3 regions of the Mammaliicoccus lentus genome follow, and region 3 is predicted to be linked to each of the others. Evidence: predicted binding sites of a transcription regulator. Region 3 holds the regulator's gene; each other region holds the start of a gene.
What was found. The regulator Rex, encoded in region 3, represses fermentation and respiration genes when NADH is low (regulators of the CRP and FNR family bind a similar motif). The targets are predictions, from matches to a motif close to TTGTGAAATATTTCACAA.

Region 1 (2,279 bases), 180 kb from region 3:
TAGACAGATTATTTTACCATTATCAAAGCGAGCAATATTTTCAGGTATTGTAATGAGCTTTTCAAGAGCATTAGGTGAATTTGGTGCAACTTTAATGATCGCTGGCTATATACCTGGATTAACGAATACATTACCATTAGAAATATATTTCTTAGTTCAAGCAGGAGAAGAACATAAAGCCTGGATATGGGTGCTTGTATTGATTGCATTTGCTATTTGCGTTATTAGCACTATTAACATATTGAACCAGAAGAATCATAAATGGGAGTAGATATTAGTGATTGATATTCAAATTAAAAAGCATTTCAAAACGCGAACGATTGAAATGAACGTTCAATCTAATGAACCTAAAATATACGCAATAGTAGGTAAGTCGGGAATAGGTAAAACGACGATGTTAAATATAATAGCAGGTTTGAATGAAGCGGATGACTGTAAGATTAAAGTTAACCACAATTTATTAAGTGATCATCACCATTTAGTAAAAGTACAAGATAGAAATATAGGTTATTTATTCCAAGATTATCAACTTTTTCCCCATATGACGGTAAATGAAAACATTCATTTTATGACAAGTCAAAATGAAAATACAAAACAATTAATTAAACATTTGCGAATTGAACATTGCTTAAAGCAATATCCTTCAACATTATCGGGTGGAGAATCACAACGCGTTGCACTTTGTAGAGTTTTAAGTGTGAAACCTAATTTATTATTGCTAGATGAACCATTTTCTAGTCTTGATGATGAAACTAAAGAAGAAGGGATGAACCTTATTAAATATATATTTAATACATGGCATATTCCTATCATTCTCGTAACACATTCTAAAAAAGAAGTTCAACGATTAGCACATGAAATAATAGAGATTAAATGAATATTTAACTTAATAATATTTGTAAGCTGAGGCATTTATCGATGTCTCAGCTTTTTTATCTTTAGTTAGGGATTTCGAGAAGCGGTATAGGTAATCCCCTAATACATATACTTTGTGAAAAAATGTACAATTTTATTAATAAAGGGCAAATATTAGGAGGTTCTATATATGGCTAAACTCGGTTTGAAATTCTTTAAACCTACAGAAAAATTTAATGGAAATTGGTCAATTTTAGAAGAGAAGAGTAGAGAATGGGAAAAAATGTACAGAGAAAGATGGAGCCATGACAAAGTTGTTAGAACAACACACGGTGTAAACTGTACAGGTTCTTGTTCATGGAAAGTCTTTGTAAAGAACGGTGTTATTACATGGGAAAATCAACAAATTGATTATCCTTCATGTGGTCCCGATATGCCTGAATTTGAACCAAGAGGCTGTCCAAGAGGAGCTTCTTTCTCTTGGTATGAATATAGTCCGTTACGTATTAAATTTCCATATGTAAGAGGGAAGCTATGGAAATTATGGAAAGCAGCATTGAATGAATTTGGAGATCCAGTAGTAGCTTGGGCATCAATTGTAGAAGATGATGTGAAAGCTGAATCATATAAAAGTGCTCGTGGTAAAGGCGGGCACGTACGTGTTAATTGGCGAGATGTTACTCAATTAATAGCAGCTCAAATTATTTATACTGTTAAGAAATATGGACCAGATAGAATAGCTGGCTTTACACCAATACCAGCAATGTCGATGATTAGTTATGCTTCTGGTGCACGTTTTATATCTCTATTAGGTGGAGAAATGTTAAGTTTTTATGATTGGTATGCAGACTTACCACCAGCATCACCACAAATTTGGGGAGAACAAACCGATGTTCCAGAATCGAGTGATTGGTATAACGCAGGATACATTATTATGTGGGGGTCGAATGTACCTTTAACGAGAACACCGGACGCTCATTTTATGACAGAAGTACGATATAAAGGAACTAAAGTCGTTTCGGTAGCTCCAGACTATGCAGAAAATGTGAAATTTGCGGACAATTGGCTTGCACCTAATCCAGGTACAGATGCGGCTTTAGCTCAAGCTATGACACATGTTATTTTGCAAGAATATTATGAAGATAAAAAAGAAGAAATGTTTATTAATTATGCTAAACAATATACTGATATGCCATTTATTATTCAATTAGAACCCCATGGAGAAGGCTATAAAGCAGGAAGATTTTTACGTTCAAGTGATTTAGGTATAAAGACTGAACATGCTGAATGGAAACCTGTTGTATATGATCAAAATTCTAAACAACTCGTAGTTCCGAATGGCACAATGGGTCAACGCTATGAAAAAGATGTGAAATGGAATTTAAAATTAGAAAATGAAGATGGCACTGTCATTGATCCAGCTT
Region 2 (2,279 bases), 790 kb from region 3:
GTAGTAACTGAGCGAGAAATACTTATATTTGATGAACCAACTAGTGGTTTAGACGGAAAGCATATGCAAGATGTAGCACAAACATTGAAAGAGCTAACCAATAAAGGAAGAACAGTCTTATTAATTACGCATGATTATGAGTTGATTCTTGAAAGTGCAGATGACATTTTAAGGATTGATAATGGCCAAGTAGCAGAGCAATATACATTAACTGAAGAGACACTTCCGAGATTGAAACAATTTTTTGAGATTACATAAATAAGGTAAAAATAGGAGGTACAATTTTGGAAACTAAAAAAATTGGCGTACAAGATTTAATTAACATTGGTTTATTTACAGCATTATATTTCGTTATAGTATTTATAGTAGGTATGACAGGAGCGGTACCTGTTATGATGATAGCTTTACCAGTACTTATCGCTTTTTTTGGAGCGGTACCCGTTTTATTATTAGTTGCTAAAACACAAAAATTCGGTGTGTTATCACTTTGCGGTATTATCGTGAACGTGATTATGGCTATCATGGGGCATCCATGGCCATCAATGGTCATCGCTATTCCGCTTATAATCATTGGTGACTTAATTATGAATGTCGGTAAATATAAACAATGGTTTTGGATAATAACAGGATATGTTGTCTTTTCAATTTGGACAACAGGAGGGTTATTACCATTTTATATTATGAGAGATAAATATTTTAGCAGCATGAAACAAAACCATGGTGAAGATTATGCCAAAGCATTTGATTCAGTATTTACATATCAAGTTCTTCCAGTAATTTTCATCTTATGTATCCTTGGTGCAATAGCAGGAGGCTTTATCGCAAAACAAATATTGAAAAAGCATTTTCAACGTTCAGGCGTATTGTAAGTGTGAATATATAGAAAAGAATTGGAACATATAATTCCTCGCTCAAAATAATTCTCCTAATCCGTAATAATTTCTAATTAATGGATTAGGAGAATTTATTTTTTTATTTGATTGCATAACCTAGTATTACGACATTTAATAAGTTATTTTATTTAAAAAATATATTGTGAAATACTTCACAATTAGTTATTATTAAATCATAATCTAGTTTGTATATTAAGAAGTGAGGTTATAAAGTTGAATGATATTAATAGCAATAATAAAGTATTTTATGGGAAACAGTTTATAGACGATGTTGTGGATACAATAAAAACAAAAGATATTTTGCAAAGTTTTTATAGAAAAAGATATATACTAAGAGCTACTATGTCGGGGTTTATTTTAGGGTTGATTACTGTATTTGTTTTAATGATAAGAGCATCATTAGATGGACAAATTGCTGGTGGTCTAATTAATTTAATTGCGTCCATTTGTTTTAGTTTTGCTTTAGTTCTTATACTGTTTACTAACTCTGAGCTTCTTACCAGTAATTTTATGTATTTTACTGTTGGTTTATACTATCGCATTACAAACCCCATTCGAGTTATGAAAATATTTACTCTTTGCTTTTTAGGAAACTTTTTAGGTGGTTTTATATTTTTTGTATTGTTTTATTTATCGGATGTAATGACTCCAGAAATGCTAACTCAACTAGATAATATTATTGCTCATAAAACATTAACTGCAGGCTTTACAGCTATATTAGTTAAAGGTATTTTTGCAAACTTCTTTATTAATATTTCATTGGTTATCGCAATGCAAATAAAAGATATTTTAGCTAAAATGTTTGTGCTTATGTTTGGTGTGTCAATCTTTGCTTTTATGGCATATGAGCATGTAGTTTATAACACTGTATTATTTACTGGAGGACTATTATATCAAAGCGAAGAGTTAAGTACGATTCCAGTGATGATAAATATAATTGCTTCATGTATAGGTAACTATATTGGTGGAGGAGTGATTATAGGACTATTTTATGCTTATTTAAATAGTAATAGTGACTATAAATTTTAATTATCATGAAGTATTATATATGAATGTTTTGAGAAAACTTGTCACAAAAAAGTCGCAATCACTTAGTGTTTATGTGATCCCTTAAAAGAATTAATGCGTATACCCTATAAAGGGTGTGAGTGATTTGAAGAAAATAATAATAATACTTATTTTAGCGATATTTACAAGTGGATGTATGAATGTTAATGACACAGATAGCGATGTAAATAAAAACAAAGATAGCAACTTAAAGAGTGAGAAATCTACTAAGGTAAAACCTAAAAAGTTCGAAAGTTATGACAGTGAGATTGTGCCTGTGAAAATTAGTATTCCGAGGTTAAATATTTCTAACAAATTAGAACATACTGGTGTTAATTC
Region 3 (2,279 bases):
GGCATCTCTTTCTTTTAGAAATTTACTATAATTGCCGATATAACGCTTAACAGAACCAAGTGCCACATCATATACTTGATTAACAATTTTATCTAAGAAATATCTATCATGACTGATGATGACAATAGCACCCTTAAAGTGTATTAAATAATTTTCCAACCATTCTGTAGTTTCCATATCTAAATGGTTTGTAGGTTCATCAAGCAGCAATAAATCAGGTTCGCGTAATAACATTTGAGCCATTGATAACCTTGTTTTTTGACCACCGCTAAATGAATGTATTTCTCTATCAAAATCTTCTTCAGTAAAATTCAAACCTGTTAACACTGTTTTTATTTTACTTTCATATTGATACCCATCTAATAGTTCATATTGATTAGATAAATATTCATATTGCGATAACTGTTCTTTATATTCTTCGCTATCATACTGTTCAGCATGTTCGCTTAACCATTTTGTTAAGTTATTCATTTTCTGTTCTAGCTTTATGATATGTTCGAAAGGTTTTCTCATTTCATTCATAACAGTATCGGAAGAATCTAATGTCATTTGTTGAGTTAAATAACCCATTGAAACATTTTTACCTTTAGAAAAGTTTCCAGAGTCATATGATTCAGTGCCAGCAATAATTTTCATCAATGTGGTTTTTCCAGCACCATTTCTGCCGACGATAGCTATTCTTTCGCCTGTTTTGACTTCAAAATCGACATCTGAAAATATTATGTCGCCGTCAAAAGACTTTTCTAATTTATTTATTTGTAAAAGTATCATATCTACACCTCTCTATTACTTATTATTCTACATGAAAACACTAAAGAAATGTATCTTATTTGCATACAATATTTGTATAGTTATTTCAAGAAAAGTTTGATATAATTAACCCAATAGATGTGAACGCAATCACATTATTTTATAGTAGAAAAGGTGAGGATTTTGGCGAAGAATGATGTGAAGATCCCAAAAGCAACTTTGAAACGATTGCCACTGTACTATCGATTTGTAAGCACTTTGCATAATTCAGGTGTGGACCGTGTGTCTTCAAAAGAACTTAGTGAAGGTCTCAAAATTGATTCAGCGACAATTCGTCGTGATTTTTCATATTTTGGAGAACTAGGCAAAAAAGGATACGGCTATAACATCAGTTATTTATTAAAGTTTTTCAGAACAACTTTAGAGCAAGATGATATGACAAAAGTAGCTATTGTTGGTGTAGGTAATTTAGGTACTGCACTCGTTAACTATAACTTTACGGTTAATGATAGAATGCAAATTGTAGCAGCTTTTGATCAATCTGAAGATGTAGTAGGTAATATGGTAGGTAAATTAACGATTGATAGCATGGACGATTTCGAGAAAGTACTTGAAGAACTTGGTATTGAAGTTGTAATATTGACAGTACCACAACAAGCTGCACAAAAAGTTGCAGATAGAATAACAAAAGCAGGTATTACTGGAATACTGAATTTTACACCTCAAAGAGTAAACGTACCTGAGAAAGTTCAAGTACATCATATAGATTTAGGAATAGAACTACAATCTTTAATCTTCTTTATGAAGAATCAATAGGAGGGTATCAAGATGGAAGCATTAGCGTTTATCAATACTGTCGGCATTTCAGGACCAGTTAGTTTATTATTTATAGGGGTAGTTGCACTGATTATTTTCGGACCGAAGAAATTACCACAATTCGGAAGAGCAATGGGTTCAACTTTGAAAGAATTTAAAGACGCTACAGATGGCATGACAAACTTCGACGATAAGAAAAATAACGACGAACAAAGTCAGGACAAAGAAGTTAAATAAAGCACGGACATAATGTTCATATAAATGTGGCGGGAATCCTGCCACATCTTTTTTTAGATTGGAGGTAAAGCGGTGAATAAAGACAACTTAACATTTGTCGAACATTTAGAAGAATTGCGTAAACGTATAATGGTAGTTGCTTACTTTCTAATCGGGGGATTAGTAATAGGTTTTTTCTTTGCAAAACCAGTCATTCATTACATTACGAATGATGATTTTACTCAATCATTAGAACTAAATGCTTTCAGAATAACGGACCCTCTTACAATATACATAGCAATGATTGTCGTAATAGCTTTTATAATTGTCTCACCAGTTATCTTATACCAGTTATGGGCTTTCATATCACCAGGATTACATCCAAAAGAACAAAAAGTCACTTTAAGTTATATTCCTTTTAGTTTAGGATTATTTATCATTGGATTATTGTTTTCTTATTTTGTTATTTTCCCTTACTTAATTTCGTTTACAATGGG

Region 1: ACNMOQ_RS03235 (nitrate reductase subunit alpha) is a predicted target of Rex. The motif match lies at 990-1,007, and genes of this name have one in related genera.
Region 2: ACNMOQ_RS00370 (formate/nitrite transporter family protein) is a predicted target of Rex. The motif match lies at 1,034-1,051, and genes of this name have one in related genera.

The regions. Positions count from the first base shown of each region.
Region 1 covers NZ_OX344834.1:694,398-696,676, forward strand. Annotated here, with positions in the region: gene modB (molybdate ABC transporter permease subunit) at 1-271, shown strand, start outside; gene ACNMOQ_RS03230 (ATP-binding cassette domain-containing protein) at 278-877, shown strand; gene ACNMOQ_RS03235 (nitrate reductase subunit alpha) at 1,046-2,279, shown strand, end outside.
Region 2 covers NZ_OX344834.1:85,835-88,113, forward strand. Annotated here, with positions in the region: gene ACNMOQ_RS00360 (ABC transporter ATP-binding protein) at 1-258, shown strand, start outside; gene ACNMOQ_RS00365 (MptD family putative ECF transporter S component) at 285-869, shown strand; gene ACNMOQ_RS00370 (formate/nitrite transporter family protein) at 1,107-1,922, shown strand; gene ACNMOQ_RS00375 (class F sortase) at 2,098-2,279, shown strand, end outside.
Region 3 covers NZ_OX344834.1:878,347-880,625, forward strand. Annotated here, with positions in the region: gene ACNMOQ_RS04255 (ABC-F family ATP-binding cassette domain-containing protein) at 1-771, opposite strand, end outside; gene ACNMOQ_RS04260 (redox-sensing transcriptional repressor Rex) at 934-1,566, shown strand; gene ACNMOQ_RS04265 (twin-arginine translocase TatA/TatE family subunit) at 1,579-1,803, shown strand; gene tatC (twin-arginine translocase subunit TatC) at 1,876-2,279, shown strand, end outside.